Regions from separate parts of the Rhizobium sp. USDA 4016 genome, predicted to be linked through region 1. Evidence: riboswitches for the same ligand, from Rfam matches in the RefSeq annotation. Region 1 holds a riboswitch; each other region holds the start of a gene.

Region 1 (7,917 bases):
GATCTCGACACGGCACTCATCGAAGATTCCTTCGTCAGCGATCGTCTCGGGCACAATGATGAGCAGTTTCAGGAATTGGTGGAAGCCATCCGCCTGCGAGGGCAGGATTCACCCATTCTTGTCCGCCCGCATCCGGAAAAGGATGGAAAGTTCCAGATCGCCTTCGGCCATCGCCGCGCGCGCGCTGCCAAGGAACTTGGGCGGCCGGTTCGCGCCGTCGTCAAGAAGCTTGCCGATCGTGATCATGTAATTGCCCAGGGACAGGAAAACTCCGCACGCGCGGATCTCTCCTTCATCGAACGGACGATGTTTGCCGACAAACTCGACAAGCTCGGCTTCGATCGGGAGACGATCATGGCAGCGCTCAACGCTGACAAGACGACCATCTCCAAGATGCTGTCGGTCACCCGGCGCATTCCGGCCGAGATTCTTTCGGCAATTGGCGCAGCACGCGCAACCGGCCGCGACCGTTGGCATGACCTTTCGGCGAAATTCGAAGAAGACAACGCTGCCGAGCGGGCGATGCTGTTTATCGAAACGCCAGCCTTTGAAGCTGCCGAGCCGGATGCCCGGTTCGACATGCTTGGCGCATTCCTCAGCAAAAAGCCGGCATCAGCCGTCCAGACCGCAACGCCGTCCTCGGCCGTGACCCAGTGGCAGCACAGGGACGGCTCCGTCAAGGCGAAGATCAAGGATGACGGGAAGCAATTCACCATCGCGCTGAGGGCAGGGAAGGCGTCGGCCTTCGGCACCTATATCGCGGATAATCTCGATCGGCTCTACGAGGCGTTCGAGGATAACAGGACGACAGGAAAGAACGGAGATCATTAGCAAAAGAAAAGGCCCCCGAACGTTGCCGTAGCGGAAGCCCTCTCTGATCTAGACACCCAGAGAATCACATTTCCGCACAACATAGTCAAGAGTCTCCGGCACCTATTTTCGGTGAGCTGATATCTTTTGCCTTGAAGAAGGCGAAGAAAATGGAAAGCGGAAGTGTGACGACGCCTTTTGGGCGGCGGCCGATGACACTTGGCATGCTCGCAAGTCAGGTCACCAGCCAAAAAATTGAGCCAGGCGCCTCAATCGATAAATGGAAAATCTATCGTGCGCTTTGTGAAGCCAAGCCTCTGCTCGATATATCCGACAGAGCGCTCACGGTATTGAACGCGCTTTTGAGCTTCTACCCGAAAGGCGAGCTTGCTGCAGATGACAGTCTTGTCGTCTTTCCCTCCAACACGCAGCTCTCGCTTCGCTGCCATGGCATGGCCGAGCAAACGATCCGGCGGCATATGGCCGTCCTCGTCGCTGCCGGCCTCGTGATCCGCAAGGACAGCCCCAACGGAAAGCGCTACGCTCGCAAGAACCGCAATGGCGGGATCCACGAAGCTTTTGGCTTCTCACTCGCCCCTCTGCTTGCGCGCGCCTGCGAAATCGAACGCCTGGCCGCGAAAGTCTCTGCCGACCGCCTCTACATCCAAACGCTCAAGGAACGTCTCACGCTCACCCGCCGCGACATCTCAAAGCTTGTCCACGCAGCGATCAGTGAAGAGCTTCCCGGAGACTGGCAAGCGGTCAACACACGCTTTCACGATATCCTGAACCAATTGCCGCGCGCAGCTGGTGCCCATGCGGTTGCGTCCACCTTGGATCTCCTCGACGCATTGCGCGATGAAATCGTCAAGCGACTGGAAATACAAATTAAAACGGACAATCTGAGCGCCAATGACTCACAAAATGAGCGGCACATACAGATAACAGAATCCGAATCTAATCTTGATTCTGAAGCCGATGTTGAAACTGGAACCCCTGAGTTGACTGCAGTAAACTCGCCAATGATCGATCCGGCAAACGACAGCGACACTGAACTCCGTCAACCTCAGGCAAGAACCAACACCGTATCGACGATATTTCCGCTCTCCCTCGTCCTGCAGGCATGCCCGGAAGTGCGTAGCTATGGTCCTGCCGGAACTGTCAGAACCTGGCAGGACCTCATTGCCGCAGGAGCTATCGTCAGTTCAATGCTTCATATCAGTCCCTCAGCATACAGAGACGCTTGCCGTGTCATGGGTCCGCAAGCTGCCTCAGCCGTGCTGGCCTGCATTTTCGAGAGGTCGGGGACGATCAATTCAGCCGGCGGTTATTTGCGCGACCTCACGCGGCGCGCCCAACGCGGCGAGTTTGCGATCGGATCGATGTTGATGGCGATTGCAAGGACACGGGAACATCATGACGCCCATCATTGAGTTGACTGCAGTAAACTCACACTTGACCGGCCCAAAACGACAGCCCCGCAACCTTCGTCAACCGACGCCGCATCCACGTTACTTTGGCTCTTCCTCGTTTGCCGGCACGCCCAACGCTGCGCGTTACGGCCCGGTCGAAACGATCAAAGCCTCGTAGGACATAATGCCCGCCGACGCGCTGATCGGCCAGACGCTGCAATCAATACTTCAGATCCAACCATGCTGCTTCCTCGGGTCTGCAATAGGCAAGTGTACCCGCCTCCTTGATGCGGCAGGAGCGATCAACGGAGCCGACGGTGCGACCCTAAACAGCCTGAGGCACCTGATGGAGTTGCGATAGGATCGAAATTCGGAAGTCCGGCAGGGGTCGAGAAGCCGCAGGAGGCGCGTCACTCGTTTAAGCCCGAGAAATCAAGGCATCGCAAGGCCTGAAACAGGGGCCGCAGTGACCGAACGAAATGTCGTGATTGTTTCCGTTAGATGTTGAATAGTCTGTGATAACAAACTGTTAGAGATCGACTAAACTTGATCTGATCTCCCGGAAATCATGCTGCTATGGTACCTAAACGGCGCCTTATGGTCAAGGAAAGCATGTCGTCCAGCGCCGGAGATCGGCAAGATGCGACATCGAAGTATCCTTGCGGCAAAACCGTGCGGGATGGATGGACAGGTCGGCGCCAGCCTGGAAGCGGACATCGCTTCAGACGAGGGCCGTCCTTAACGGGTGAGATATTGGATGTAATGCCTGCCGTGAACCGCCGACTTCTCGATATGAGCCCGAACCCCGAATACATCCCGAACGAGCTCTTCGGTCAGAACCGCTTCGGGCGGCCCGGCAGCAACCACGCGGCCGCTATGCAGGACGGCCAGGCTATCGCAGAACATTGCCGCCAGATTGAGATCATGCAATGCGATGACGCTGGTGACCGGAAGCGTCGTGACGAGATCCAGCAGCTCCAACTGATGCTGGATGTCGAGATGATTGGTTGGTTCATCAAGCAGCAGTTCGGTCGGCGTCTGCGCAAGGGCGCGAGCGATGTGCGTGCGCTGACGCTCCCCACCTGACAGTGTGCGCCACAGCTGTAAAGCCTTGGCCGTCATGCCGACCTGTTCCAGCGCCGCATTGACGGCGTCTTCGTCCGTCCTATCCCAGGGGGAGAGCGCGCCTCGATGCGGTGTTCGCCCGAGGCGGACAACATCCTTTACCGAAAGGTCCGCATCGGTTGTCGCTTGCTGTTCGACCAGTGCGATACGCTGGGCAATCTCGCGACGCGCCATTGTGCTGATATCGCTCTCGCCCAGTCTGATGACGCCGCTCTCAACCTGCCGCAGCCGGCAGATGAGACGCAGCAGGCTCGACTTGCCAGAGCCATTGGGTCCGAGCAGACCAAGCGTCTTGCCCGGCGCAACATCAAGGCTGACGCCATCGACGATCACTGTGCTGCCGGCGCACCAGGCGACGTTGCGCATCGATATACTCATACCGGCCTCCTTGCCTTGTAGAGGATGAGGGCGAAGACAGGCGCGCCGAAAAGTGCCGTGACCACGCCAATTGGAAGCACCTGCTGCGGGATGATCGTGCGCGAGACGATATCGGCAAGTACCATGAAGATCGCCCCGATCAACGCTGTTGCCGGCAGTAACCGCTCGTGAGCGGGTCCGACCAGAAAGCGCGCCGCGTGCGGAATGACAAGACCAACGAAGCCGATCGAACCGACGATGCTGACGACGGCAGCGGTCATCACCGCCGTCAGTCCAAGAAGGGTAAGACGCACGCGCCGCACCGGTACGCCGAGCGCTGCGGCAGAGTCCGTACCGAAGGCAAAGGCATCCAGCACACGTGCGTGAAGCATGCAGATAACAAAGCCGCCGCCGGCAATGGGGGTAACGAGAAAAACATCCGTCCAGCGCACGCCGCTGAGGCTGCCGAGCAACCAAAACATGATACCCCTTGCCTGCTCGGCATCGGCCGAGGTCGTGACGATGTAGGACGTCAACGCATTGAAGAGCTGCGAACCAGCAACGCCTGCCAGGATGATCCGATCGGCGCCGCCGCCTGCGCCTGCGGCCAAAAGGGAGACGAGACCGAAGGCTGCCACCGCACCGAAAAAAGCACCGGTGGAAAGCGTCAGCACGCCGGACCCGATGCCGAGGATCATGATGGCGACCGCGCCGGTCGAGGCGCCCGCCGAAATGCCAAGCACATAAGGTTCGGCAAGCGGATTGCGAAGCAGGGCCTGCAGCATGGCGCCCGTCATCGCAAGAGCCGCGCCGGAACTTGCAGAGACCAGGGCGCGGCTCAGCCGATAGTCCCAGATGATACCCTCATGGATCGGCTTGATTGCGAAGGAGGTGCCGAACATTCGATTGGCAATAGCTTGCGCAATCGTCCGCAGCGGTATGACGATCTCGCCGATCGACACGGCGAGGCCTATCGCCAATGTCAGTGCGGCCATTGAAAGCAGGGACAAGGCGGCAAAGCCGCCCCATCCGTTACGTTGCCCGGCGTCTTTGCTCACTTCGCCAGTCCAAACTGCCGTATGGCTACTGCAAGCGTCTCGATGCCGTCGACAAGGCGGATCGATGGGCTCATTGCCTGCGAGTCCATGACGACCACCTGCTTCTTTTCCACAGCGCTGATCCTGCTTGCCACAGGATCGGTGTTCAGAAACGTAAGCTTGATGGCCGGATCGTCGGCCACGTAGCGGCGACGATCCATCCCGGCGATGACGATGATTGCGGGATTGAGGCCGGCGACCGTTTCCCAGCCGACCAACGGCCATTCCTCGTTCGTGGCAATCACGTTCTTTGCCCCAAGGGCCTGCATGATATAGGCGGGCGCGCCGTTGCGGCCGGCCATGAAGGCTTCCCCGTCGACTTCCTTGCTGGAGAACCAGAATACGACCGGGATATCCCTTACCCTTGCCCCGGCAACGGATGCAATCGCCTTATCCTCACGTTCCTTCAGCCTTGCGACCAATGCCTCGCCGCGGTCCTGAACGTTAAAGATCGCGGCAAGTTCGGCGATCTCCTGATAGATGACCTCGGTCTTCAGCATTTCCTTGCGGACACCATCACCACCCGTCGTATTATCCTTGGCGGCGCAATCGGCCGGCGCGACATAGGTGTTGATGCCAAGCTTCGAAAACTGATCGTAGGTTCCAACCGAGCCGTTCGGGCCGACATGCCACTCGAACTCGGCAGCAACCAGGTCGGGGCCGGTTCCGACCACCGCCTCGAAGCTCGGATCATTGTCGGCGAGCCGCTTGATTTTGCTGTTTTCCGCATCGAATTGTTTGAGCACTGGGCTGAACCAGACAGCCGTGCCGGCGATGCGATCGGCAAGGCCGAGCGACAGCAGGATTTCGGTCATCGCCTGGCCGATCGATACCACCTTGTCCGGCACTCTATCGAAGGTGATGGATCGGCCGCAATTGGCAATTGTCAGGGGGTAGGTGGTCGAAGCGGCAAAAGCAGGTGCAGAAATCGCTGAGGTTGCCAATACCGCGAAGGCAAGGCGCAGAATGAACCGCCGAAGTTTTGGATCGGATGACATGAAAACACTCATAGGGAATTGAGGATGCGTCGGCACGGCGGCCTGATCGCTTCGATGTTGATGGGAAACGCTTAAGGTGGTCACCGGCCATACGCGCGGGCGAGCCGTCCGGCACGACGGGCTTACCTGCAGCGACTATGGTTTATTGAAAAGAGCGATCTGTTCCGTCTCACGCGGAAGGGGGCTGCGCCGATTAGGGGCGTCAAAAGAAATCATCTCGTCTCCTGTTCCGGGCAACCCCGCCCGTTCAATTGGATCTCTCTTTGACGGCAGGTCTCCTGGCTCGCGGATATACACCGGACCATCTGCCTTCCCATGAGAACGAGCTCACAGTGGCATGGCGCTTGGCGCCACGAGGATGATCGGCAATCCGCTTACAGTTGCGGGGGCAGCCACGGTCTTGGTCCCTTTTTGGGTCGTCCGCACCGTGTTCCCTATTAATCCCCTCGGAGTTTACTTCGGGGAACCGTCGCGCTCAGTTATGCCGAGCGCAACCGTCTCGTCAAGCCGTTGAGACAAGAGCGATCAATGGACGGCGCCTGATCCCCCGACGGCGACGATGCCGAAAGGCAGTCCCTCAACTGGAAGGGTTCGAACCTCTTTCATGGTCTCAATATCGATCATCCGCACAACGCTATGGCGAGGATCGGTGATGGCAATCTGATCGCCTGCAACTGCGAGCCGGGGGCGCGGATCGCGCCAGTGACCATCCTTGCTGTAAGGCTCGGTGACGCTTGCCGACGTCGTGATCTGACCGCTTAGAACGTCGACAAGATGCAATTGCCCGTCTTCGGTCAGTACATAGGCATTCTTGACCCGCGTAGGATCGAGCGCGAAATCGATACGTCGGGTCGGCAGGTCGACCAAGCGATACGGTTCGGTGCCGTCTGGGTCGATCAGGGCAATCTTGTCCTCGCCGTAGTTGCCCAGGAAAAATTGCATCGCCTTGCTGCCGAGCAAGGTCGTCACTTTTCCCTTCGGCAGCTTGTCGCCATATTCCAGCATTTTAAGTTGCACGGTTTGCTCCTTGCCAGGGCGGGCAATCAGGACACCTTCCTCGCAGCCGAAGGCAACGAGCTTTGCCGAGAAGGCTTCTCCGTGCAGCGCCGTGCAGGGCGTGACGTCGCCGACCTGTCTTCCGTTTGCGCTTAGAACACGTAGGCCCAGACGTGGCGGCAGTTCATCCGGTTTGGTTTCCGCCTTGGTATCAGGAACCGAGACCAGCATATTCCGCCCCATGGGCACGGCGACACCATGGTGAGGTGCCGTCGCGTCTATAAGCTTTTCGGATGCTGCGCCTTCCAGAAGACCTTCTTCGGAAACGAGCTTGGCTTTGCCTTCCCGATCGTAAAACAATACCACGTCGTCGCCATGCATGACGGCGTGGACCGGCCGTTTCCCGTCGAGTGTGGCTTGCAGCAGCAAAGGTGCGGATGTTTCCAGATCGCGATGCTCGCCATGGTCGGAAAGCGTCACACCGGTTTTGATCACCTGGACGGTATTAGCTTCTGATTGAACGGCAAAAACAGTCTGGCCGGAATGACTGGCGGCCAGCGCCGCATAACCCTTTAGCCCAAACTCGCCGATCTGCTCACCGGTCTTGACGTCGAATGAACGAACCATGGGAGCCGTGTGGTCGGCGATGAACAGGCGCCATGTCTGCTTTTCCTCTTCAGCGGAGGCCGGATTCACCAAGAGGCTTGCTGCAAACGCTCCGGCCATCGTCAATCTGGGTATCATCGGAAATCCCTTTTCTGATATGTAATAACATTACACGCTCTAGCGGAGTTCCAGAAACATGTCCAGGCCGTCGGGGCCGAAGGCGATGTAGCGCTCGAGCTGCCCCCCACAAGCCTGCACCGCGAAACCCGTTTGCTGGCGCTGCTCGCCGCCATCATCGCCGCGGCCGAGCTTGACCTCAATGAACACGATCGGCTGACCCTTGCCCGGCAGTCGATGGAGCGGAGGCTCACCGGACGGCGGACGTCGTCAAAACTGCCGCAGCTGATCGAGCTGGTGATGACGAGGCCGCTCCTGTCAACCGGCATGGTCGCAAAGGCGATCGACGTCACGCCGCAAACAGCGGTCAGAATCGTCGGCGAGCTGGGCTTGAGGGAG
Region 2 (7,917 bases), on a different contig from region 1:
CCAAACCCGATATAGCGACAGCTCCCACCACGGAATAGTGCGTCAGGCCGCCCGGGATCAGAATTCTAACTTTCTTGTCTCGGCGCAACCCATCTTTCGAGACCGTGGGATTGAAACGTTTCCTGGCCATGAGGATGCCATACAGATTGGCCATCGTGCCTCCTGTGACTGCCACTCCTCCTACGTCCAAGACCGACTTCATTTCCGTGGTTTCAGGAAATTGCGCCAATCTACGAAGCCAACAAACGGTCGCCACTTCCACGAAAGTCGCGGCCTTCGCGGCAAACGTCGAGTTGTTCATATTCTGCTGTGCTAGCGCCTCAACCAAAGCGCCCGACAAAGCCGCAACACTGTTGCCGGCATCAGGGAAGCCCATGAAATTCGGCGAGGAAAAATTGAAGGAATTCTCTCAAAACAACCTGAATTTCATCTTCCAGCTCTTCAAAACTGCAGCCTCGGACAGGAGCTTGCCGTACGTACATTCGCTTTAATCGCGCGCTTTCATGAGGACCGTGAACGTACCCAGCCTCGGGGCGCTTTTTGAAAGCAATGCATTGATCGAGCGTTCTGTGAAGCAAATCCGCCCCGGCGACCAGATCGTAGTTCTCTTCGACGGTGCGAACAGATCGCTCGCCTCCGCGGTCAATACCCTCCATGCGTCGTCCTTCCGTAGGGTTTATACAAGTTTGTTTATCCATGCGCCCAAAGCATCAGTTCTCGCAGCCACTGCTTATGTTCCGGAGATGGTTTGTAGCCGAGATGCTCAACCGGGCGACGTCCTTCGACCTGTCCAGTCAAGCATCGAAAGAATTCGTCCTCGTCTCGATAGTCAAAGCCATAGACTTTCGAAATCAACTCGTTTACCGACCTCGCCGCTCTCCTTGCTATATTTTCGTATGCACCTCGACGATCCACGAGTACTACGTGCGGGGTGGTTATGGCGCTCAATACTGCGCGCATTTGGCATAGCTCGGATCGGAGAAAGGACTCTGAGAATTCGACCATCGGAATGACGAAACCGTCACTACGCTTGAAAGCCACCAGATCTAAGGCCTTCTCTATTATACGCTCGGGAAGAACGACCTTATGTTCGAATGGTACATCTTCATGCGTTAGTGGTGGGGCACCTATTTTCTGGTTTATACGTTGCGCAAAGCTCGTGTATGCAGATCTACACTGCGCGCTTACATCGCCAGACACAAAGAATTTAACGTCAATATCTCGCCCACGTTTCCCTATTGCATAGGATCCAAAGATGAGGCCGAATTGGCATTCTTCACGTGTCTGGGCGAACTGCAGCAATTCCTGGGTGATTGCATCGGTGGGAAACTGTCCCTCCGCGCAGGGACGCAGGTTTGTCGAATTAGCGTACATAATCAAGCTCCATCGGCCGCCTCTGGTGCGTAAGGTCGTTGCCCTTGCCCGAGCAATTGCCGTGCCAAGGAGAAAACCATGTCAGAACAACAGGATCAGCCTACAGCGCAGTGTCTCCATCCGACATATTGTCTTAAAGCCGACAACGTGTGTAATCGCTATCATGCAGCTTTGCACATTCCGGGCGGCGCTTCTGGCGCAGCGCGGCTGCTCATGGTGATCCGGGTAGACGCGCCTGCAAGCAGCCGCCTGATGGGCGCGTCTCCAGCATGACCATGCGATGACGTAGGCGAGGGTCATGCGGCGCTGGGCGAGTCCGATGGCGATGCGCCGGACCACCTTGATAGACCAGCAGATCAAATCCTGATGGTGGGCAATCCGCGGTCGTTTTTGGGGCGCCCCGTCATTGGCGCGGTACCGGATCACGGCCGTCATGGCGAAGGCGAGGATCGCGAGCGAGACGTTCATGTTGACCGGTCCAGTGACCATCTTGAACTGGTCGTTCGTTCGCGACGACATTGCCCGCAGCGAGACGTGCCGGCAGATCGCGCTGGCGATTCGTGACGAGGTCACCGACCTGGAGACGGTGGGCGCCAGGATGATCCAGATCGATGAGGCGGCGATGCGCGAGGGTCTCCCGCTCCGGCACAAGGACTGGAAGGCCTATCTCGATTGCGCCGTCGAATGCTTCCGCCTTTGCTCGGGTGGCGTGGCCAACCGGACCCAGATCCATACGCATATGTGCTATTCGGAATTCAACGACATCATCGGCGCCATTGCGGCGATGGATGCCGACGTCATCTCCATCGAGACCTCGCGCTCAAAGATGGAACTGCTCGACGCGTTCCGGAACTACAAATATCCGAACGAGATCGGCCCCGGGGTTTACGACATCCATTCGCCCCGCGTTCCCGACGTGCAGGAAATGACGGACCTGCTGTCTCTCGCACGTCAGCGCCTGGCCGATGACCAGCTCTGGGTCAACCCCGATTGTGGCCTGAAGACCAGGAACTGGGAGGAGGTCCGTCCGGCGCTGGTGAACATGGTCGCTGCGGCCAAAGTACTGCGGCATGGCCTCGCTCGCGACGACAAGCGGGTTGTGAGGGCGTGAAGCGAGAGTTTCCATCGTCAGGGGAGGCGGGGCACGCCTGGTGTTTCCATATGGTGGCCATCCCCGGAGAGGATCATCGTCGCGATTGGAACCTGCCGGCGCTTCCCCACGGGATCGTGGAGATGCACCATGACGATCTGCAGATGGTCGACATGGTTTTTGCCCATCAGTCCAACAGCGTCGGCAAGATGTTCGGCGGCGAAGCGCTTGCCTTTATGACCAAGGACGCCTTCGTGGCCGCCTCCCGTCGTTCGGGCAGGCTGGCGGTTCTGGCATCCTCGCAGCGGATCGACTTCAAGCGGCCGATTGCCGCCAGCGAAATTGTCGAGGCGCAGGCCAAGATCGTGAGGATGGGGCGTTCATCGATAACTGTCGAAGTCGCACTGTGGTCGGAGGACGTACTGTCGAGCGAGCGTCATTTGCGGCGCGCGGCCACTTCTTCATGGTCGCCGTCGATGACCATCGTCGCCCTGTCGCACTCATTCCCGGAAATTCAGCGGCGACCACTCATAGGGATTGACGATATTCAAACCTCGTCTACTATATCTTGTGTACGAGGTTCTTTTGATTCGCAAGGATCGGAAGCTAAGACGGGAATCCGGTGCGTGACGTCCATGATGGGCCGAGCAATGCCGGAGCTGCCCCCGCAACTGTAAGCGGCGAGCATTCGTTCGACAAAGCCACCGAGAGCGTGAGGCCTCGGGAAGGCGAGAACAATGCCGCGACCCGCAAGCCAGGAGACCTGCCTCGATCAAAAACGTCCACGGGCGGGGTGTCCGGATGGCGAACGATGACCCATCGCGGCATAACGGCCGCCATCATCGTTCATCATCGTTTCCCCGAAACTCCCGCTTATCACTTCGGGTGAAGTCTATGTCCATGCGTTCTGATCCGCACCGTCGCGAATGCCGGGCCTATAGCACTGCCCGGCAAGCGATCGTGCCTGCCTTCCTTTCGAATTCCTGTCGCACAGACTCGGCGGATGTCCGAGAAACTCTTTATGTCCATCAAACAGGCGAGGATATCCATGAGCATCACCGTCTACAGCAAGCCTGCCTGCGTCCAGTGCACGGCGACGACCCGCGCGCTTGATCGGCAGGGCATCGACTATACGATCATCGATGTCTCGACCGACTCTGCCGCTTACGAGCTCGTACAGGGTCTCGGCTATCGCCAGGTTCCCGTCGTCGTCGCCGGCGAGCAGCATTGGGCCGGCTTCCGCCCGGACATGATCAGCGCTCTGGCTTGATGGCTGCTGGGATGGGCGGGCTCGTCTATTTTTCCAGCCGCTCGGAAAACACCCATCGCTTTGTGCAGAAGCTGGGCTTGCGAGCGCAGCGCATTCCGATTGGTGGCGAACCCGGCCTTGAGACGGCGAATCCGTTCGTTCTCGTCGTGCCAACTTATAGCGGCGAGGGCGGCAAGAATGCGGTGCCAAAACAGGTGATCCGTTTCCTCAACGAGGCGGCAAACCGCTCAAATCTCCGCGGCGTCATCGCCTCGGGCAACAGCAACTTCGGAGCGACCTTCGGGTTCGCCGGCGACCTCATCTCGCAAAGGTGCGGAGTGCCGTATCTCTACAGGTTCGAGCTCATCGGCACGCAAGAAGATGTCGTCAACGTCAGATATGGATTGGAACGATTTTGGACACGGCAATTCTCGAACGCGCGGTGAAGGCGCCGGACACGAAGGCGGCTGAACCAGCGCTGGACTATCATGCGCTCAATGCGATGCTGAATCTCTACGACGAGGAGGGAAAGATCCAGCTGGACAAGGATCGGCTGGCGACCAAGCAGTACTTCCTTCAGCACGTCAACCAGAACACCGTCTTCTTCCATAATCTGCGGGAGAAGCTGGATTACCTGGTGACCGAAGGTTACTACGAGCAGGGGGTGTTGGATCAGTACTCGTTCAATTTCGTGCGTGATCTCTTCGATCACGCCTATGCGAAGAAGTTCCGGTTTCCGACGTTTCTCGGCGCTTTCAAATATTATACCAGCTATACGCTGAAGACCTTCGACGGAAAGCGCTATCTGGAGCGCTATGAAGACCGTGTCTGCATGGTGGCGCTGGCCCTGGCGCGCGGCAATGAGCAGCTTGCCCATGACTTGGTGGACGAAATCATCTCCGGCCGCTTCCAGCCGGCAACGCCGACCTTCCTCAACGCCGGCAAGAAACAGCGCGGCGAGCTCGTCTCCTGCTTTCTGCTGCGCGTCGAGGACAACATGGAGTCTATCGGCCGCTCGATCAATTCGGCGCTGCAGCTCTCCAAGCGCGGCGGCGGTGTGGCGCTGTCGCTGACCAACATCCGCGAAGCCGGTGCGCCTATCAAGCAGATCGAGAACCAGTCCTCCGGCATCATCCCCGTGATGAAGCTGCTCGAAGACAGCTTCTCCTATGCCAACCAGCTTGGCGCGCGGCAGGGGGCGGGCGCCGTCTACCTCCATGCCCACCATCCGGACATTATGCGCTTCCTCGATACCAAGCGCGAAAATGCCGACGAGAAGATCCGCATCAAGACCCTGTCGCTCGGCGTCGTCATCCCCGACATCGCCTTCGAACTCGCGAAGAACAACGAGGATATGTATCTGTTCTCGCCCTATGACGTGGAGCGGGTCTATGGCGTGCCCTTCACCGAAATTTCGGTCACGGAAAAATATCGCGAGATGGTCGCCGATGGCCGCATCCGCAAGAAGAAGATCAAGGCACGGGACTTCTTCCAGGTGATCGCCGAGATCCAGTTCGAGAGTGGTTATCCCTACCTCATGTTCGAGGACACGGTGAACCGCGCCAACCCGGTCGCCGGCCGCATCACCATGAGCAACCTCTGCTCGGAAATCCTACAGGTGAGCGAGGCGAGCGAATACGGCGACGACCTCTCCTATAAACATATGGGGAAGGATATCTCCTGCAATCTCGGTTCGCTCAATATCGCCGCCGCGATGGACAGCCCCGATTTCGGCAAGACGATCGAGATGTCGATCCGGGCGCTGACGGCCGTTTCCGACATGAGCTATATCTCCTCCGTACCCTCGATCGAAAATGGCAACGACGAAAGCCATGCCATTGGCCTCGGCCAAATGAACCTGCACGGCTATCTTGCCCGCGAACGCATCTTCTATGGCTCCGAGGAAGGCATCGATTTCACCAACATCTATTTCTACACGGTGACCTATCACGCGATCCGTGCCTCGAACCGGCTGGCAATCGAGCGGGGCCAGAGTTTCAAGGGCTTCGAGAACTCGAAATATGCCTCGGGCGAGTATTTTGACAAATATACCGGGCAGGAATGGAAGCCTGCGACCGAGCGCATCGCCGACATCGTCGAGAAGGCCGGTATTGCCATCCCGACGCAGGAAGATTGGCTCGCGTTGAAGCAGTCCGTGATGACTTCAGGTCTCTATAACCAGAACCTGCAGGCCGTGCCGCCGACGGGCTCGATCTCCTACATCAATCACTCGACCTCCTCAATCCATCCGATCGTCTCGAAGATCGAGATCCGCAAGGAAGGCAAGATCGGCCGCGTCTATTACCCGGCCGCCTTCATGACCAACGACAATCTCGACTATTATCAGGATGCCTACGAGATCGGGCCGAAGAAAATCATCGATACCTATGCGGCCGCCACCCAGCATGTCGATCAGGGCCTGTCGCTGACGCTGTTCTTCCGCGACACGGCGACGACCCGCGACATCAACCGGGCGCAAATCCACGCCTGGAAGAAGGGCATCAAGACCATCTACTACATCCGGCTCCGCCAGATGGCGCTCGAAGGCACGCAGGTTCAGGACTGCGTTTCCTGCACGCTCTGAATCTTTGAGGGACGATGACAATGACCATGCAATTCGAGCCGGCAAGCCGCGTTCGCGCCATTAACTGGAACCGCATCGAAGACGATAAGGATCTCGAAGTCTGGAATCGCTTGACCGGCAATTTTTGGCTGCCGGAAAAGGTGCCGTTGTCCAACGACATCCAATCCTGGGCGACGCTGAAGCCGGAGGAGCAGCAGCTCACCATCCGCGTTTTCACGGGTCTGACGCTGCTCGACACGATCCAGAACGGCGTCGGTTCGGTCAAACTGATGGAGGATGCCGTGACGCCGCACGAGGAGGCGGTGCTCTCCAACATCTCCTTCATGGAGGCGGTGCATGCGCGCTCCTACTCGTCGATCTTCTCGACGCTCTGCCTGACGCCCGACGTCGACGATGCCTACCGCTGGTCGGAGGAGAACGAGTTCCTGCAGCGCAAGTCGGTGCTGATCATGGAGCAATACGCCTCCGGCGACCCCTTGAAGAAGAAGGTTGCCAGCGTCTTCCTCGAGACCTTCCTGTTCTATTCGGGCTTCTATCTTCCAATGTACTGGTCGAGCCGTGCCAAACTCACCAACACGGCCGACATGATCCGGCTGATCATCCGCGATGAGGCGGTCCACGGCTATTATGTCGGCTACAAGTTCCAGCGCGGACTGGAGCGGCTTTCCGAAGGGCGCCTGCAGGAAATCAAGGATTTCGCCTTTGATCTGCTGCTCGAACTCTACGACAACGAGGCGAAATATACCGAGGCGCTCTATGACGGCGTCGGGCTGACCGAGGACGTCAAGAAGTTCCTGCACTACAACGCCAACAAGGCACTGATGAACCTCGGCTACGAGGCGCTTTTCCCGGCCGAGGCCTGCAAGGTCAATCCGGCGATCCTGTCTGCGCTATCGCCGAACGCCGACGAGAACCACGACTTCTTTTCCGGTTCCGGCTCTTCCTATGTCATCGGCAAGGCGGTGGCGACCGAAGACGAGGATTGGGATTTCTGATCCACTAACTCCCGATCGGCGTTCTTGACGCTCACCGATCATTCGACATAACTGAGCGCGGCGGTTTCCCAAGGAAGGCTCCGCGGGCATTAATAGGGAACATGGTGCGGGCGCCCGGTCCAACCGCTTCGCGGCCGGACTGACTTCGCCGGTCGATAGTCGCTTGCGCATGTGCGCGCAGAAGAACGCGATCCGGGGGCCTCCACCGACTTGAATTCTGTCCAAGGGAACTGGAGCAGCCTGCTGTGGGAGATAGAAGCCGCAACGTCATAGTCAGCGAAGTCGGACCGCGTGACGGTCTCCAGAGCATCAAGCGCGCCATGCCCACCGCCACAAAGATCGCGTGGATCGGGAAGCTCGCAGAGGCAGGCCTCACGGAAATCGACGTCGGATCCTTTGTATCGTCAAAACTGCTGCCCCAGATGGCGGACTGCGCCGACGTCGTAACGGCTGCCATCGAGATCCCCGATTTGACGGTTCTCGCGCTCGTTCCGAACCTGCGCGGCGCCGAGGCGGCCTTCAATGTCCAGACCCACAAGATCACCATGCCCGTTTCGGCATCGCAGGCCCACAGCAGGGCAAACATCAACAGATCGGTCGAGGAGGCGGTCGCCGACGTCGCATG
Region 3 (7,917 bases), on a different contig from region 1:
GTGGCCGATGGCGCTGTATCTGCTGGCGGCCGGATCATGGGCACCTATCTGCACGGCCTTTTCGGCAGCGATGCCTATCGCGGCAAGCTTCTCGAGAGCTTCGGCCTATCCGGCGAACGGCGGAGCTACCGTCAAAGCGTCGACCAGGCGCTCGACGAGGTCGCGGACGAACTCGAAACCCATCTCGACAAAGGCTGGCTGGCCGGGCTTCTCGGCTAGATTTCGCCGGAGACCTCGCGGCGCCTGCGGTCGAGCTCTTCGCTATAGCGGCGCAGCGTATAGCTTTCGCTGAGCTGGCCGACGACGCGGCGCTCGATCAGATTGTTGAGCACGGCGAGTGCTTCGCTCTCCGTCTTGTCGAAGATCGCCGCCGCCTGCTTTGCGTTCATCTGCGGCTGCAGGAAGTCGTTCCGGTAGCGGATGAAATCCTTCAGATCCTTGCCCTCGTCGTCGGTGGCAACCGGGCTCGCGTAGATTTCCGGAACGAGCACGATGCCGGCATATTTGTCGGAGTCGTCGACGAGGATGACGCGCTGCCTCGATCCGATCGGGAAGGCCTTCTTGAAATCATCAATCGTGATGCTGACCTTCGCCGTTTTCACGTCCGAGCGCATCAGCTTGTCGACCGTCAGATTGCGGATCCAGCCGACATCATGGGCGCTGCGGATGCTTTCGCCACGAAGATGAAAACGCCATGTCGCGAAGGAGTAGCCGAACGTGTTGCGCACGACGAGCGACGAGGTGATGACGGCCGCAAGTACCAGCGCGGTGATCGGAAAGTCCCCGGTTATCTCGAGCGCCAGGAACGTCATCGTCAGCGGCCCTCCGATGACCGCAACGGCGAGCGAACTCATGCCGACCACGGCATAGATCACGGGCGTCAGCGTCGCATGGGCGAAATAGGGGGCAGCATAGGCGAAAAGCTTGCCGAGCAGAGCGCCCATGAAGAGTGAGGCGAAGAAGAGGCCGCCCCTGAAGCCGGAACCGATGGAGATCGCCGATGCGAAGGATTTCAGCAGGAGAAGACCGACCAGGACCGGGACGGCAACATCACGGCCAAGGTTCAGATGCAGCGCGCCATGGCCCGCCGAAAGCACCTGCGGCGTAATCATCGCCAGAAGGCCGACGACGATGCCGCCGAGCGCCGGGCGAAGCGGCGTCGGAACCGAACTCTTGCGCGCCAGCTCCTCGATGAAGGCTACGCCCTGCATGATCAGGATGCCGACGCCGGCGCTGAAGGCGCCAAGCAACAGGGCAGGGATATAATCAGCCGGAACCACCGTGCCGAACTCCCCGACATCGATCATGAAATCGCTTCCCGCCAGCAGGCGCGCGACGAGCGTCGAGACGAGCGCGGAAACGACGACCGGCGTCAGCGACACGATCGTGTAGGTGCCGATGATGAGCTCGAATGCATAGAAGGCGCCTGTCAGTGGTGCGTTGAAGGCCGCGGCGATCGCACCGGCGGCGCCGCAGCCGACAAGGACGCGCAGGTCTGCACGGCGGAGCTGCAGCTTCAGTCCGAGCTTGGAGGCGATACCCGCCGCGAGCTGGACATAGCCCGCCTCGAGGCCGACGGAGGCGCCGAAGCCGTTCGAAACCAGATTCTGCACGGCGACGATGATGCTATCCGTCAGCGACAGCCGTCCGCCATGCAAAGCGTTCGCTTCGATGGGATCGACCATGGGCTTCTTGCGGGTTCGCGCGAGAATGAAAAACAGAAGGCCGAGCAGCATCCCGCCGCAGACCGGCGCCATCAGAAGCAGGAATTTGTCGTTTGTCTGCGATGAACTCAGCCGTTCGATGTCGCTGATGCCGAAGATCAAGCGATGCAGCTCGCGCGAGAGGAGGCTCATGCCGGTGACAGCCAGGCCCGACGTCACGCCGACGGCGATCCCGGCGAAGACCATGCCCATTTCACTGCGGCGGGCAAGCGCACGAAGCCGCCCGGCGTCGAGCAGGCGGTAGAGCCGGTAGAGGCGCGGGAAATTCAATTTCGTGAGCATATGCAAAGAACTAGGTGGCGGCCAACAGCGTCAAGGGCGAGAGGGGCGCTTGCTCCCGAAATGTGGCGAAAGCCCGGCGCGAAAGGCACCGCGAATTGGAAGCTGTTCGCCGCCGGTTTCATTTGGGTGCCCGCAATTGACTTCGGAAGGCGGCTTGCCTAACGATGAATATACTTACGGATGGTTCCGGGACGGCAGATGCCGTTCCGGATGAAAAGGGAATGTGAAGGGACGGACCCAAGCCGGGCGTCTCCATCACAGCCGACCCCGCGACTGTAGAGCGGTCAGGGTCTTCCGTCCGGCGTTCAGGCCATTTCACGGCTCCTTTCGCATGTTGCGGATCAGGTGAAGTGGCTGGGGCGCCGGAAAAGCCACTGGAAATGCATTGTGATCAGCCGGGGCAGGACGCCTCTATTTCTACGAATCGTCCGCCTTTTCACGAGAATGCAGCCGGGAAGGCGAGGAAGATCCACTGGCGCGATCAGGGGCGACCTTAGATGGTCGCCCCGGTCGGCCGACACCCGCGAGCCAGGAGACCTGCCATGCGTGCCGGGCGAAGAGCCCATTCTGGGGCATTGTTCCCCGCTGCCAGCACGGAGGTTGTCATGGCTGAACGATGGAATTCCATGCCGCATTTTGTGGCGTCTTTGCGGGACACCGCACTTTCGACTTCCCGCATTCCTGTCCTCGGGTTTAACCCGAGGATTGTCACAAGAAACCCGCCACGGCGCGTCCGCGCCGTGAATGAAACAGCCATCTCGAGGGGGTCTTCCGCGCCCAAGGATTCCTGTGACAAGCACAGGAATGAGGGTTGGCTGCGCCATACCTCGGCAGCGCCGTTTCTTACGCCGCAGGCCTCCAGATGACTCATCCCACATGCGGCACCGCCTTCGTCCTCGGCGGCGCGCGTTCCGGCAAATCCCGTTTTGCTGAGCAACTGATTGCCGATAGCGGGCTTGAGCGCCACTACGTCGCGACGGGCCGGGCCTGGGACGAGGAGATGCGTCAGCGGATCGAGAGCCACAAAACCGATCGCGGCCCACTCTGGACGACGCACGAGGAGCCGCTGGAGCTCGTCCCCCGTCTTTCCATTATCGACCGCGAGGGCCGGGCGATCCTCGTCGATTGTCTGACGCTCTGGGTCACCAATCTGATCATGGAGGAGCGCGACATGGCAGCGGAATTCGCAGCACTTGCCGCTTGGTTGCCGAAGGCAAGAGCGCGGCTCGTCATCGTTTCCAATGAAGTCGGCCTCGGCATCGTGCCGGAGAACCGCATGGCCCGGGATTTCCGTGACCATGCCGGACGGCTGCACCAGATGATAGCGGCGGAAGCCGCGGAAGTGTATTTCATCGCGGCCGGTTTGCCGCTGAAAATGAAGGGTTGAACCTATGAGCCAGCAGAAGATCCCCACAACCGTCATCACCGGATTCCTCGGCGCCGGCAAGACGACTATGATCCGCAACCTGCTTTCCAACACTGGCGGCAAGAAGATCGCGCTGATCATCAACGAGTTCGGCGATCTCGGCGTCGATGGCGATGTATTGAAGGGCTGCGGCGCGGAAAACTGCACTGAGGACGATATCATCGAATTGACCAACGGCTGCATCTGCTGCACCGTTGCCGACGATTTCATTCCGACGATGACGAAGCTTCTCGAGCGCGCCCAGCGTCCGGATCACATCGTCATCGAAACCTCCGGCCTTGCCCTGCCGCAGCCGCTCGTTGCCGCCTTCAACTGGCCGGATATCCGCAGCGAAGTGACCGTCGATGGCGTCATCACCGTCGTCGACAGCGCGGCCGTCGCGGCCGGCCGTTTTGCCGACGATCACGATGCGGTGGATGCGCGCCGCGCAGACGACGCCTCGCTCGATCATGAAAGCCCGATCGAAGAACTCTTCGAGGACCAACTGACCTGCGCTGACCTCATCGTGCTCAACAAGACCGATCTCCTTGACGGCGAAGGGCTCAGCCGCGTGCGCCACGAAGTGGCCTCCCGCATCGCCCGCAAGCCGGCGATGATCGAGGCGAGGAACGGCGAGGTTCCGGCAAGCGTGCTGCTCGGCCTCGGCATCGGTACTGAAGAGGACATCGGCAACCGCAAGTCTCATCACGAGCTGGAGCATGAGGACGGCACGCCGCACGATCACGACGAGTTCGACAGCTTCGTGGTCGACCTTGGCCCGATCGACGATCCGGCAGGCTTCACCGAGAAGCTGAAAGGCGTGATTGCCGAGCACGATGTTCTGCGCTTGAAGGGCTTTGCCGATGTCGCGGGTAAGCAGATGCGGTTGCAGGTCCAGGCCGTCGGCAGCCGTATCGACCAGTATTTCGACCGCGCTTGGGCGCCGGGCGAAGCGCGCGGCACACGGCTTGTGGTGATCGGATTGCACGAGATGGATCAGAACACCGTCCGCAAGGCCATCCAGGCACTCGTCTAAGGCTCGGCCATGCATCTGCTTCTTGCCCAGAGAGGAACGATCAGCGACGGCGACGAGGCGATCGACCTCGGCCAATCGCCCGCCGATATCCTGTTTTTGTCTGCGGCGGATACGGAGCTTGCGGCGATCGCCGCGGCTCACGCGCAAGGCGGAAGGCCTTTCACGCTCCGGCTCGCCAGCCTGATGAGCCTCAAGCACCCAATGTCCGTCGATGCCTATGTCGAGCGCACGGCGAGGTGCGCAAAGCTGATCATCGTCCGGGCGCTTGGGGGCGCGAGCTACTTCCACTACGCGCTGGAGGCGCTGCATGCCTGCGCGGCGCGGCATGGTGCGATGATTGCGGTGCTGCCTGGGGATTCGAAGCCGGATGCCGGATTGACGCCATTTTCGAACGTGCCGCTCAACGATCTCAACGCGCTCTGGGCTTATCTGATCGAAGGCGGCGACGGGAATTCGCGAAGCTTTCTCGATTACGCGACGGCGATGCTCTCCGGCGATGAGAAGCCGGGCGCGGCTGCGCCGCTGATGAAGGCGGGTATCTGGTGGCCGGGTCGAGGTGTGATTGGGGTTGAGGAGTGGAAAGTTGTTTCCGCGTGCGGTATCCCAAACTCGAAGGAAGAGGCCGGATTCAAACCCACCGTCGCCATCAGCTTCTACCGCGCGCTCGTGCAAAGCGGCGAAACGGCCCCCGTCGAAGCGCTCATCGAAGCGCTGGCGGCGGAAGGCCTGCGCCCTCTGCCGATCTTCGCCTATAGCCTCAAGGATCCGCTGTCGACCGGCATTCTCGAGCGCATCTTTGCAGAAGCGCCGCCCGAGGTGGTGATCAACACCACCGGCTTTGCCGTGTCTGCGCCCGGCGCCGATCGCGCGCCGAGCGTGCTTGAAACAAACGGCGCCGTCGTTCTCCAGGCGATTTTCTCCGCCACATCCAAGGAGGCGTGGGCCTCGTCATCGCAAGGCCTTTCCGCCCGCGATCTCGGCATGAACGTCGCGCTACCGGAGGTCGATGGCCGCGTGCTGGCGCGGGCCGTTTCGTTCAAGTCTGCCGCCCGTTACGACGCGGCCGTCGAGGCCAATATCGTCGCCAGCGAGCCGGATACCGATCGCATGCGTTATACGGCGAAACTCGCCGCCAACTGGGCGCGCCTCCGAAACAGGCAGCTTGCGGGGCGGCGCATCGCGCTGGTGCTTGCAAACTACCCAAACCGTGACGGACGCCTCGGCAACGGCGTCGGCCTCGATACGCCAGCCAGCACGATCGAAGTGCTGAAGGCGATGCGGGATGCAGGTTACGCAGTTTCCGGTTTCCCGGCTGATGGCGATGCGCTGATGCGGCACCTCGCCGAGGGGCCGACCAATTCCGGACACGATGGCAAGGTGATCCGCGAGACGCTTTGCTTGAATGGGTACAAAGCGTTTTTCGCATCTCTTCCGAAAAAGATTCAAGACGAGATTGCCGCCCGCTGGGGGGACCCGGCGTCCGATCCCTATTTCAAAGACGGCAGTTTCGCCCTGCCTTTCACCCGCTTCGGAAATCTCCTCATCGGCATCCAGCCTGCACGCGGCTACAACATCGATCCGAAGGAAAGCTACCATTCACCGGACCTCGTGCCGCCGCATGGCTATCTCGCCTTCTATGCCTTCCTCCGCGAGGAATTCGGCGCCGATGCCGTGATCCATATGGGCAAGCACGGCAATCTGGAATGGCTGCCGGGCAAGGCGCTGGCGCTGTCTCCGGAATGTTATCCGGAAGCGATCCTCGGCCCGCTGCCACATCTCTATCCCTTCATCATCAACGACCCGGGCGAAGGCACGCAGGCCAAGCGGCGCTCGAGTGCCGTGATCATCGATCACCTCACGCCGCCGTTGACGCGGGCCGAGAGCTATGGCCCGTTGAAGGACCTGGAAGCGCTGGTCGACGAGTATTACGAGGCCTTTGGCGGCGACCCGCGGCGCATTCGGCTGCTCGCCAAGCAGATCCTTGATCTCGTCGCCGATATTGGTCTCGACCGGGATGCGGGGATCGCCAAAGGCGAGAGCGGGGACGAGGCGCTGAAGAAGCTCGACGCCTATCTTTGCGATCTGAAGGAAATGCAGATTCGCGATGGCCTGCATGTGTTCGGTGTTGCGCCGCAGGGCCGGTTACTGACTGATCTCACGGTGGCACTGGCCCGCGTTCCGCGCAGTCTGGGCGAGCGGGGCGATGCCAGCCTGCACCGGGCGATTGCGGCAGATGCGTTTTTTGGGTTCCCTCTTCTCCTGCGCGGGGAGACGATGTCCGCCAGGACAGATGAGGGGGTAAGCGACAAAAGGAGCGAACGAGCAGGCGCCAGCCAGGCCGAACATTCCGCCCCCTGCGTCTCGTCCGACCCTTCGGGCCACCTTCTCTCCGTTGGGGGACAGTCGCTAGCCTTCGACCCCCTCGATTGCGATATGTCGGCGCCCTGGCTCGGTCCGCGGCCCTCGCTGTTGGTAGAGACCTGCAATACCCCCTGGCGCACCAACGGCGACACCGTCGAGCGCATCGAATTGCTTGCCGCAGAACTGGTCGCCGGTGAAATTCCATGCCCGCCGGACTGGCCGGCAACCCAATCGGTTCTCACCGAGATCGAAACCCGCCTGAAGCCTTCCATCCTCGCCTGCGGCAAGGCTGAAATCGCGGGCCTTCTTCGCGGTCTCGACGGCCGCTTCGTCGCTCCCGGTCCTTCCGGCGCGCCGACGCGCGGGCGGCCGGACGTGCTTCCGACAGGGCGGAATTTCTACTCAGTCGATAGCCGTGCCGTTCCGACGCCTGCAGCCTTCGAACTCGGAAAAAAATCCGCCGAATTGCTCGTCCGGCGCTACGTTCAAGACCATGGCGACTGGCCGGTTTCGTTCGGGCTGACGGCCTGGGGCACATCGAACATGCGCACCGGCGGCGACGATATCGCGCAAGCGCTGGCGCTGATCGGCGTCAAGCCGGTCTGGGACATGACCTCGCGGCGCGTCACCGGCTACGAGATCATTCCGCCTGCGCTGCTCCGGCGCCCGCGGGTCGACGTGACGCTGCGCATCTCCGGCTTCTTCCGGGATGCCTTTCCCGAACAGATCGCGCTATTTGACAGGGCAATCCGCGCTGTAGGTGCTCTGGATGAAGATGCCGCCGACAACCCGATCGCCGCCCGCATGCGCGGCGAAGCCGCGCGCCTTGCCGCAGCCGGCCTCGATGAGGCATCCGCACAGAAACGCGCCGGCTACCGCATCTTCGGCTCCAAACCTGGTGCTTATGGTGCGGGCCTGCAGGCTTTGATCGACGAAAAGGGCTGGGAGCGGCGGGCCGATCTGGCGGAATCCTATCTTGTCTGGGGCAGCTATGCTTACGGCGCGGCGGAGGAAGGCAGGGCCGAACGCGGCGTCTTCGAGGAGCGCCTGCGCTCCATCCAGGCCGTGGTGCAGAACCAGGACAACCGCGAGCATGACCTGCTCGACAG
Region 4 (7,917 bases), on a different contig from region 1:
TCTATGCGCTGTCGCGCTGGCGCAATGGTCATGTGCCGCCGGAAGCGCTGGGGCCGTCCGGCGAGGTGATCCCGCAGAACATCATCGACAAGGCGCCGTCCGCCGAGCTTCGCCCGGACCAGACGGACCAGGATTCGCTACCGCCTTATCCGGTGCTCGACGACATCCTCGAATGCCTCGTCGAGAAGGAGATGGCGGTCGAGGAGATCCTCGCGCGTGGGCATGATGTGGCGACCGTCCACCGCGTCGAGCATCTGCTCTATCTCGCCGAATACAAGCGCCGGCAGTCGGCTCCGGGCGTGAAGATCACCAAAAAGAACTTTGGGCGCGATCGCCGCTACCCGATCACCAACCGGTTCCGCGACCGGTAACCCAAAATCTGGGAGGATGCATGCGCAGTTCGGTCGAGATCTATAATATCCGCACCGGGGAAAGCCGGATTGTCGTCCAGACGGAAAAGCTGATCGAGGCGCCGAATTTTTCGCCCGATGGCGCCTATATGCTGTTGAATGGCGACGGGTTGCTTTACCGGCTGCGGCCGGACGGCTCCGGCGGCCTCCAGCAGGTCGATACGGATTTTGCGACGCAGTGCAATAACGATCACGGCATTTCGCCGGACGGGACACAAATCGTCATTTCGGACAAGACGGAATTCGGCAAGTCGGCGATCTATATTCTGCCGGCGGCTGGCGGGACGCCGCGGCTGATTACCGACAATCTGCCCTCTTATTGGCACGGCTGGTCGCCGAACGGGAAGGAGCTCGCCTATTGCGGCATTCGCGACGACGTCTTCGACATTTATACGATTTCCGTCGATGGTGGCCCCGAAAAGCGGCTGACGCATGGCGAGGGGCGAAACGACGGGCCGGATTATTCGGCCGACGGGAAATGGATCTACTTCAACTCCAGCCGCACCGGTCTCATGCAGATCTGGCGCATCCATCCGGATCGAACCGGCCTGGAGCAGGTGACGCACGACAATTACGGCAACTGGTTTGCGCATCCTTCACCGAAGAACGACAAGGTGCTGATCCTTTCTTACGATCCGGACGTCTTCGATCATCCGCGCGACCTTGATGTGCGGCTGCGGCTGATGGACATAGACGGCGACAACCTGACTACGCTGTTCGAGCTCTTCGGTGGGCAGGGCACGATCAATGTACCCTGCTGGTCACCGGATGGTGACGAATTTGCCTATGTGCGTTACTTCCCGGAGGCTTGAACGAGGCGCCGACTCAGGAGATAGAGACTGCCGTCAGGTGCCTGCATCCAGCAGGAGAATCGGGAATCCGGTGAAGGACCGGAACGTGCCCAACGCTGTGAGGCTGACGCTTGCTGCAACAATGGCCACTGGCATCTGCCGGGAAGGCCGCAGAAAGCGGGTGACGCCAAGTCAGAAGACCGGCCTGGCAAGATAGACCGAACCGCGCGGACGGCGGCGAGGTTTTTGACGCTTCCCGCGCTGCGGTGCGGGTGCTCAAGCATTGTTGGGGATTTAACGATGCAACTTGATCCTTTCGCCCGCGCGCTGGTGCCGGCCGGCGAGTTCTCCGAACACGACCGGGCCTCGGTCTATAGAGCCATCGAAACGCGCCGCGACGTGCGCGACCAGTTTCTGCCCGATCCTCTGCCCGACGATCTGGTGTCGCGGCTGCTTGGGGCAGCGCATGCCGCGCCGTCGGTCGGTTTCATGCAGCCCTGGAATTTCATCGTGATCCGCGATCCGAAGGTGCGCCAGGCCGCGTGGCAGGCGTTTTCGCGCGCCAACAAGGAAGCGGCCGAGATGTTTGAAGAGGAGCGGCGGGATATGTACAGAAGCCTGAAGCTCGAAGGCATCCGCAAGGCACCGCTCAGCATCTGCGTCACCTGCGATCCGGACAGGGCAGGGCCGGTGGTCATCGGCCGCACCCACAATCCGCGTACGGATGTCTATTCGACCGTCTGCGCCGTGCAGAACCTGTGGCTTGCGGCCCGGGCCGAAGGCATCGGGGTCGGCTGGGTCAGCATCTTCCACGATGCGGATATTCGGGAACTGCTCGGCATTCCGGAGCGGATCGAGATCGTCGCCTGGCTTTGCCTCGGTTATGTCGATCAGCTTTACACCGCGCCGGAACTGGCCGTGAAAGGCTGGCGACAGCGCCTGCCGCTGGAAGAACTGGTCTTCTCCGACCGATGGGGAAGCCAGTAACGCGTCAGTTCTGCTGCGGCTGCGGTCCGGGCGTTGCGGGGTTCTTGAGATCGATCGCGCCCTGATCGCCGGCGAGAAACTGCGGACCGACCTGGCGGACTTTGCTATTCGCCGGGTCATAAGGGCGGTCCGGCACCTGCGGCTGCGGGGCAGGTGTGGACGCGGCGCCCGATGGCGGCTTCGTCTTGATACTGGTGATCGAGCCTTTCCTCGGCGGTTCGCTGATCGCCTGATTCTTGCGCATGTTCTCGTAATAGGCAGAGAGATTGCAGAAACAGGAGGACTTTTGGCCGGGCGCGCGGTTCTTGTAGGCAAAGGCATTCTGCATGGCGCTGTAGGGCGCACCGGTCGAGGCCGAGATCATGTTTGCGGCTTCGGTATTCGAGATGTCTTGATAGAAAAGCTCCGTCTCGATACCGGGGCACATTTTCGAACACGTCGCTGCGTCGCGGTTGAAATCGATCGATGTTGCATTCGTGGTGATCGGGAAGAAGCCGCCGTCGCAGGTGCGCACGCACATGGTGCTGACATGCGACATGAGCTCGCCGCGCGGCACGCCATATTGCATGTCGCCGTGTTCGCCTTCTCCAAGCGGAATGAAGGTATCGCTCCGCATCGCCTGTTCTTCGGGACTTGGTGCCGGCGCATAGGCCTGCGGATCCGGCGCATAGTCGAGTTCGTCGTTGCAGCCGTTGTCTTCGAGCGCCGCCATCAGCTCGCGGCGCACGCGATAATCGGCGCCGCCCTGATTGCGCAGTTCGTTGCGCCGCTCCTGCAGGTATCGAATGTTGTCGACCATGCGCGCCTCGGACTGCTGCAGCTCGCTGCAATAATCCGCATTCTCGCCGCCGATCACGACCATGCTGTCCATCGAGCAGCCGTAGCCGCGAAGGTCGTTGCGGACTTTACGAAGCTCGAGATTCTGCTCGGCGATCGCGCTCGCATATTGGCGGACTTCGGGGCCGTTGCCGATGACATGGGGCAGATCGGCGATGCGGCCGCGCAGGTCGTCGCAGATCGCATGCGTCTGCGCGGCAGCAGGCGCGGCCAAGGCAAGCAGGATCGCAAGGGTCAGGTTTCGGCGTTTCACGGCATCATCCCGCAGCAAGGTCAGGCCAGAGCACGGCGTGACATTCGCCGCATCCCGGCTTTCTAACCTGCTTCCGTTAACAAGCTGGCGACGCAATTGTAACGCATTTTCGCATTTTGCGACAACTTACGCCGGCTGAGAAGCCTCGACGACGGCAAGCGCGGCCATGTTGACCACGCCGCGCGAGGTGACCGAAGTCGACAGGATATGCGCAGGCTGTGCGGTCCCCAGCAGAATCGGGCCGACATGGAGCGCATCCATCATGGTGCGGACGAGGCCGAGCGAGATGTTGGCGGCATCGAGGTTCGGGAAAAGCAATAGGTTGGCTTCGCCGGCAAGCGAACTATCCGGCATGGCGCGCTTGCGCAGCGCTTCCGACAGTGCAGAACCGGCTTGCATTTCACCATCGACCTCCAGATCGGGGGCTTGTTCGCGCACGAGCTGCAGGGCATCGCGCATCTTGCGTGCACTCTCGGAGTTTCGGGAGCCGAAATTCGAATGGCAGATCAGCGCGGCCTTCGGCGTAATGCCGAAGCGGCGAACCTCCTGGGCCGCGAGAACGGCGATCTCGGCGATTTCCTCATGTGTCGGATTGTAGTTCACGAAGGTATCGGCGAAGAAGACCGGCCCTTTCTGGGTGATCAATAGGCTGAGACCGGCGAAGGTGCAGGCACCTGGCCGCTTGCCGATGATTTGGCCGACGTCTTTCAGGTGGCGGTCGAAGCGGCCTTCCACGCCGCAGATGAGGGCATCCGCCTCGCCGCGCTTCACCGACAAGGCGCCGATAACCGTGTTGTTAGTGCGCACGATCGTGCGGGCGGCTTCCGGATTGATGCCGGCGCGGCCGACGAGGGCGAAGTAGTCTTCGACATAGTCGCGGTAGCGCGGGTCGTCTTCGGGATTCACCACGGCGAAATCGATGTTCGGGCGAATGCGGATGCCGAACCGCTTGAGGCGAGCCTCGATGACCGAGGGGCGGCCGATCAGAATCGGCTCGCCGGTCTTTTCCTCCAGCAGAACCTGAGCCGCGCGCAGGACGCGCTCGTCTTCTCCCTCCGCGAAGATGACGCGTTTCTTCTCAGAAAGCTTGGCGCTGGTAAAGATCGGCTTCATGACGAAGCCCGAACGCCAAACGAAGCGGTTCAACTGATCGAGATAGGCGTCGAAATCGGCAATCGGCCGCGACGCGACGCCCGTCTCGGCGGCGGCTTTGGCGACAGCCGGGGCGATGCGCAGGATGAGACGCGGATCGAAGGGCGAAGGAATGAGGTAATTCGGACCGAAGACAGGCGTCTCGCCGGAATAGGCGCGGGCCGCGACGTCCGACACTTCCTCGCGGGCAAGCCCCGCGATGGCCTTGACGGCCGCCATCTTCATTTCTTCGTTGATGGCGGTGGCGCCGCAATCGAGCGCGCCGCGGAAGATATAGGGGAAGCAGAGGACGTTGTTCACCTGGTTCGGGAAGTCCGAGCGGCCGGTGCAGATCATTGCGTCCGGGCGGGCGGCGCGCGCGAGGTCTGGCATGATTTCAGGGGTCGGATTGGCGAGAGCCATGATGAGCGGCTTGTCCGCCATCTGTGACAGGAGGTCGGGCTTCAGGACACCGGCAGCCGAAAGGCCAAGGAAAACATCGGCGCCGCCGATATTGTCGGCGAGCGTACGCATCTTACTTTTCTGTGCATAGACAGCCTTCCATTCGTCCATCAGTTCGGTGCGGCCTTCATAGACGAGGCCTTCGATATCGTGGACCCAGATGTTTTCGCGCTTCGCGCCGAGCGTCACCAGGAGGTTGAGGCAGGCGAGTGCTGCGGCACCCGCGCCGGAGGCGACGATCTTCACATCCTCGATCTTCTTGCCGGCAAGTTCCAGTCCGTTAAGGATCGCGGCGGCGACGATGATGGCCGTGCCGTGCTGGTCGTCATGGAAGACCGGGATCTTCATCTTCCCGCGAAGCTGGCGCTCGACCTCGAAGCATTCCGGCGCCTTGATGTCCTCGAGATTGATGCCGCCGAAGGTCGGCTCCAGCGAGGCGATGGTGGAGACCATCTGGTCGACGGTGGGGGCCTCGATTTCGACGTCGAAGACGTCGATGCCTGCAAACTTCTTGAAGAGAACGGCCTTGCCTTCCATGACGGGCTTGGAGGCGAGCGGGCCGATGTTGCCGAGGCCGAGAACCGCTGTGCCGTTGGAGATGACGGCGACGAGATTGGCGCGCGAGGTATAATCGGCCGCCGTCTCCGGATTGTCACGGATGGCAAGGCAAGGTGCTGCGACGCCGGGCGAATAGGCGAGTGCCAGGTCGCGCTGGTTGCCGAGCGGCTTGATCGCCTGGATTTCAAGTTTGCCGGGACGGGGATAACGATGGAAGAAAAGCGCCTGTTCGTCGAGGTTTCCGCCTGTCTCGTTCTTCTCCGTCTTGGATTTTTCCTGATGATCCATTGCCGTCTCCGCTGCCGCACTCACATCTTTTGAAGACTTCTCCATACATCAATCGGCTGGAAGGGACAGTCAGAAATTCGCATCCGGGCGGAAAACTCGTGAGCGCTGCGATGCGCCAATTCGCGCATCTGTCATCTTCCTGAAACACGAGTCTGATTTTGGAAGGCGAGATGAACGATAGGACGCAGGCAAGATGCTTGTGAAAGACAATATGGATACTCGACACTTCCGTACTCTGTTCATTTCCGATGTGCATCTCGGCTCGAAGGCGGCGAAGGCGGACTTCCTCCTCGATTTTCTCCGCTACCACGACGCCGATACGATATTCCTCGTCGGCGACATCGTCGACGGCTGGCGACTGAAGCGCAGCTGGTACTGGCCGCAGGTCTGCAACGACGTCGTGCAGAAGCTGCTGCGCAAGGCCCGCAAGGGCACGCGGATCGTCTATATCCCGGGCAATCACGACGAATTCCTGCGCGACTTCCCCGGCATGCATTTCGGCGGTATCGAAGTCGCCGAGCGCATGATGCATGACGGCGCGGACGGCAAGAAATACCTGATCCTGCATGGAGACGAGTTCGACGTCGTCGTCCGCAATGCCCGCCTGCTCGCCTATCTCGGGGACTGGGCCTATGACACGGCGATCAAGATCAACGTCGTGCTGGCCGCGATCCGCCGCCGCATGGGCATGCCCTATTGGTCTTTCTCCGCCTGGGCCAAGCTGCAGGTGAAGCATGCCGTCAATTTCATCGGCGAGTTCCAGCGCGTCGTGGCCGACGAAGCCCGAAAGCATGGCGCCGACGGCGTCATCTGCGGCCACATCCACCATGCCGTGATCGAGGACATGGACGGCGTGCGCTATATCAACACCGGCGACTGGGTGGAGAGCTGTACGGCGATCGCCGAGCATGAGGACGGCACGTTCGAGCTCATCACCTGGAGCACGTTAGCCGACGCTCAAGCCATCCCGCTGGCGATCGAGCACCGCGACAGCGAACTCGAGCCGCAGGCCGCCTGAATTTCTGTTGTGAATACTGAAGCGATACGGTGTCTAGTGCGATGCAGCGAGCTGGCTCGTGGCGTCGACTATCGCGGGCCTAGTTCCAGCCGCATGAGAATTTCATCATAATGAGTATCGCCCACCTTTAGAGCTTCGATTTCGACGGCCCATTCTTCAAAGCCTACGGATTTGTAAAGCCGGATGGCCGGAACGTTGGACGACACGACGCTGAGCCGGAGCGAGCGTAAAATCGTGCCAACTTCGTCGATGGCAGCACTCAGCAGTAAGGGTGAGAGTCCTGTGCCCCGTGCCGTTTGGCGGACGTACATTCCCCAGATCGATCCAATATGTTGCGTCTTGATGCCTTTGGATTTCGACACACCGATCGTTCCGGCAAGCATTCCGTCATCGGAGAGCCCTCCGATGACAAGACAGTTCTCGAGCCTGTCAGCGAATTGGGCCCCCGATTGACTCTGCTCTTCTTCCCATGACGCGCCAAATGCCTCTGGATGGTTCGCGAGAGCCTCCAGGCGAATTTCCCTAAAAGAGGACGCATCATTCCGGTCGAGGCGGCGAATCTTATATGGGCACACAGGTATATCCCCTTCTTTTTCTTGGAAGGGCGACCGAACCACCTAACGGTAACGGCCGCATGACACTTGGCTCAAAATCCTCGACACTCTGCGCGGGCCCCAAACATTAGCGACTTTTAGTTACGATGGATTGTGAGCGAAGGGGACAAGCTTTTTCTTGAAACGTTTCAGAAAGGCTATTTCTGGCCATAGTCGCCCTTGGGTTGATGTGCTAGGCAAGGTCTAGTTTCCTGCAGGTCCACCGATGATTCCCGCCCAGAATGCCCCGACAGGCGAGGGCGCGCCGCCGCGCTTCCGGCTGCTCAGCGCCCTGTCCTATTGCGCTCCGCTGACTGTCAACGGTGTCGTTCTTCCCTTCTTTCCCGTCTGGCTCGCGTTCCACGAATTCTCCGATCATGAAATCGGCATCATCCTGGCGGTGCCGATGGTGGTGCGCGTCCTCGTTGCGCCGATCATCGCCATGTACGCCGACCGAATGAAGGAGCGCGCCGACGTGTTGTTGTGGTCCGGCGGACTGTCGCTGCTGACGGCGGTCGCGCTCTGCTGGACGACAAGCTTCTGGCCGGTCCTGATCGTTTTCAGCATGCAGGGGGCGACCTTTGCGCCC

The links. A riboswitch is a leader RNA that binds a small molecule or an ion and turns the genes downstream of it on or off. The one in region 1 is predicted to bind cobalamin.
Region 2: linked by a shared signal. The riboswitch ahead of nrdH (glutaredoxin-like protein NrdH) and the one ahead of ACZ9DP_RS02225 (ABC transporter substrate-binding protein) in region 1 are both predicted to bind cobalamin.
Region 3: linked by a shared signal. The riboswitch ahead of cobU (bifunctional adenosylcobinamide kinase/adenosylcobinamide-phosphate guanylyltransferase) and the one ahead of ACZ9DP_RS02225 (ABC transporter substrate-binding protein) in region 1 are both predicted to bind cobalamin.
Region 4: linked by a shared signal. The riboswitch ahead of bluB (5,6-dimethylbenzimidazole synthase) and the one ahead of ACZ9DP_RS02225 (ABC transporter substrate-binding protein) in region 1 are both predicted to bind cobalamin.

The regions. Positions count from the first base shown of each region.
Region 1 is NZ_JBWCCY010000002.1:270,561-278,477, reverse strand. It holds gene repB (plasmid partitioning protein RepB) at 1-831, shown strand, start outside; gene repC (plasmid replication protein RepC) at 981-2,243, shown strand; gene ACZ9DP_RS02235 (ABC transporter ATP-binding protein) at 2,961-3,725, opposite strand; gene ACZ9DP_RS02230 (FecCD family ABC transporter permease) at 3,722-4,699, opposite strand; gene ACZ9DP_RS02225 (ABC transporter substrate-binding protein) at 4,759-5,799, opposite strand; cobalamin riboswitch at 6,051-6,285, opposite strand; gene ACZ9DP_RS02220 (hypothetical protein) at 6,325-7,539, opposite strand; partial or broken gene ACZ9DP_RS02215 (helix-turn-helix domain-containing protein) at 7,564-7,917, shown strand, end outside.
Region 2 is NZ_JBWCCY010000003.1:253,992-261,908, reverse strand. It holds gene ACZ9DP_RS14345 (pyridoxal phosphate-dependent decarboxylase family protein) at 1-376, opposite strand, end outside; gene ACZ9DP_RS14340 (hypothetical protein) at 363-656, opposite strand; gene ACZ9DP_RS14335 (hypothetical protein) at 1,456-1,842, opposite strand; partial or broken gene ACZ9DP_RS14330 (5-methyltetrahydropteroyltriglutamate--homocysteine S-methyltransferase) at 1,841-2,485, shown strand; gene ACZ9DP_RS14325 (hypothetical protein) at 2,503-2,652, opposite strand; partial or broken gene ACZ9DP_RS14320 (hotdog domain-containing protein) at 2,608-2,823, shown strand; cobalamin riboswitch at 3,025-3,249, shown strand; gene nrdH (glutaredoxin-like protein NrdH) at 3,513-3,734, shown strand; gene nrdI (class Ib ribonucleoside-diphosphate reductase assembly flavoprotein NrdI) at 3,746-4,159, shown strand; gene nrdE (class 1b ribonucleoside-diphosphate reductase subunit alpha) at 4,129-6,297, shown strand; gene nrdF (class 1b ribonucleoside-diphosphate reductase subunit beta) at 6,318-7,292, shown strand; gene ACZ9DP_RS14295 (hydroxymethylglutaryl-CoA lyase) at 7,538-7,917, shown strand, end outside.
Region 3 is NZ_JBWCCY010000004.1:1,575,715-1,583,631, forward strand. It holds gene ACZ9DP_RS22900 (cobyric acid synthase) at 1-219, shown strand, start outside; gene ACZ9DP_RS22905 (chloride channel protein) at 216-2,006, opposite strand; cobalamin riboswitch at 2,171-2,565, shown strand; gene cobU (bifunctional adenosylcobinamide kinase/adenosylcobinamide-phosphate guanylyltransferase) at 2,869-3,393, shown strand; gene cobW (cobalamin biosynthesis protein CobW) at 3,398-4,447, shown strand; gene cobN (cobaltochelatase subunit CobN) at 4,457-7,917, shown strand, end outside.
Region 4 is NZ_JBWCCY010000004.1:1,734,061-1,741,977, forward strand. It holds gene ACZ9DP_RS23755 (NAD+ synthase) at 1-371, shown strand, start outside; gene ACZ9DP_RS23760 (TolB family protein) at 392-1,222, shown strand; cobalamin riboswitch at 1,241-1,424, shown strand; gene bluB (5,6-dimethylbenzimidazole synthase) at 1,502-2,188, shown strand; gene ACZ9DP_RS23770 (DUF2865 domain-containing protein) at 2,193-3,278, opposite strand; gene ACZ9DP_RS23775 (NADP-dependent malic enzyme) at 3,405-5,717, opposite strand; gene ACZ9DP_RS23780 (UDP-2,3-diacylglucosamine diphosphatase) at 5,929-6,735, shown strand; gene ACZ9DP_RS23785 (N-acetyltransferase family protein) at 6,804-7,310, opposite strand; gene ACZ9DP_RS23790 (MFS transporter) at 7,555-7,917, shown strand, end outside.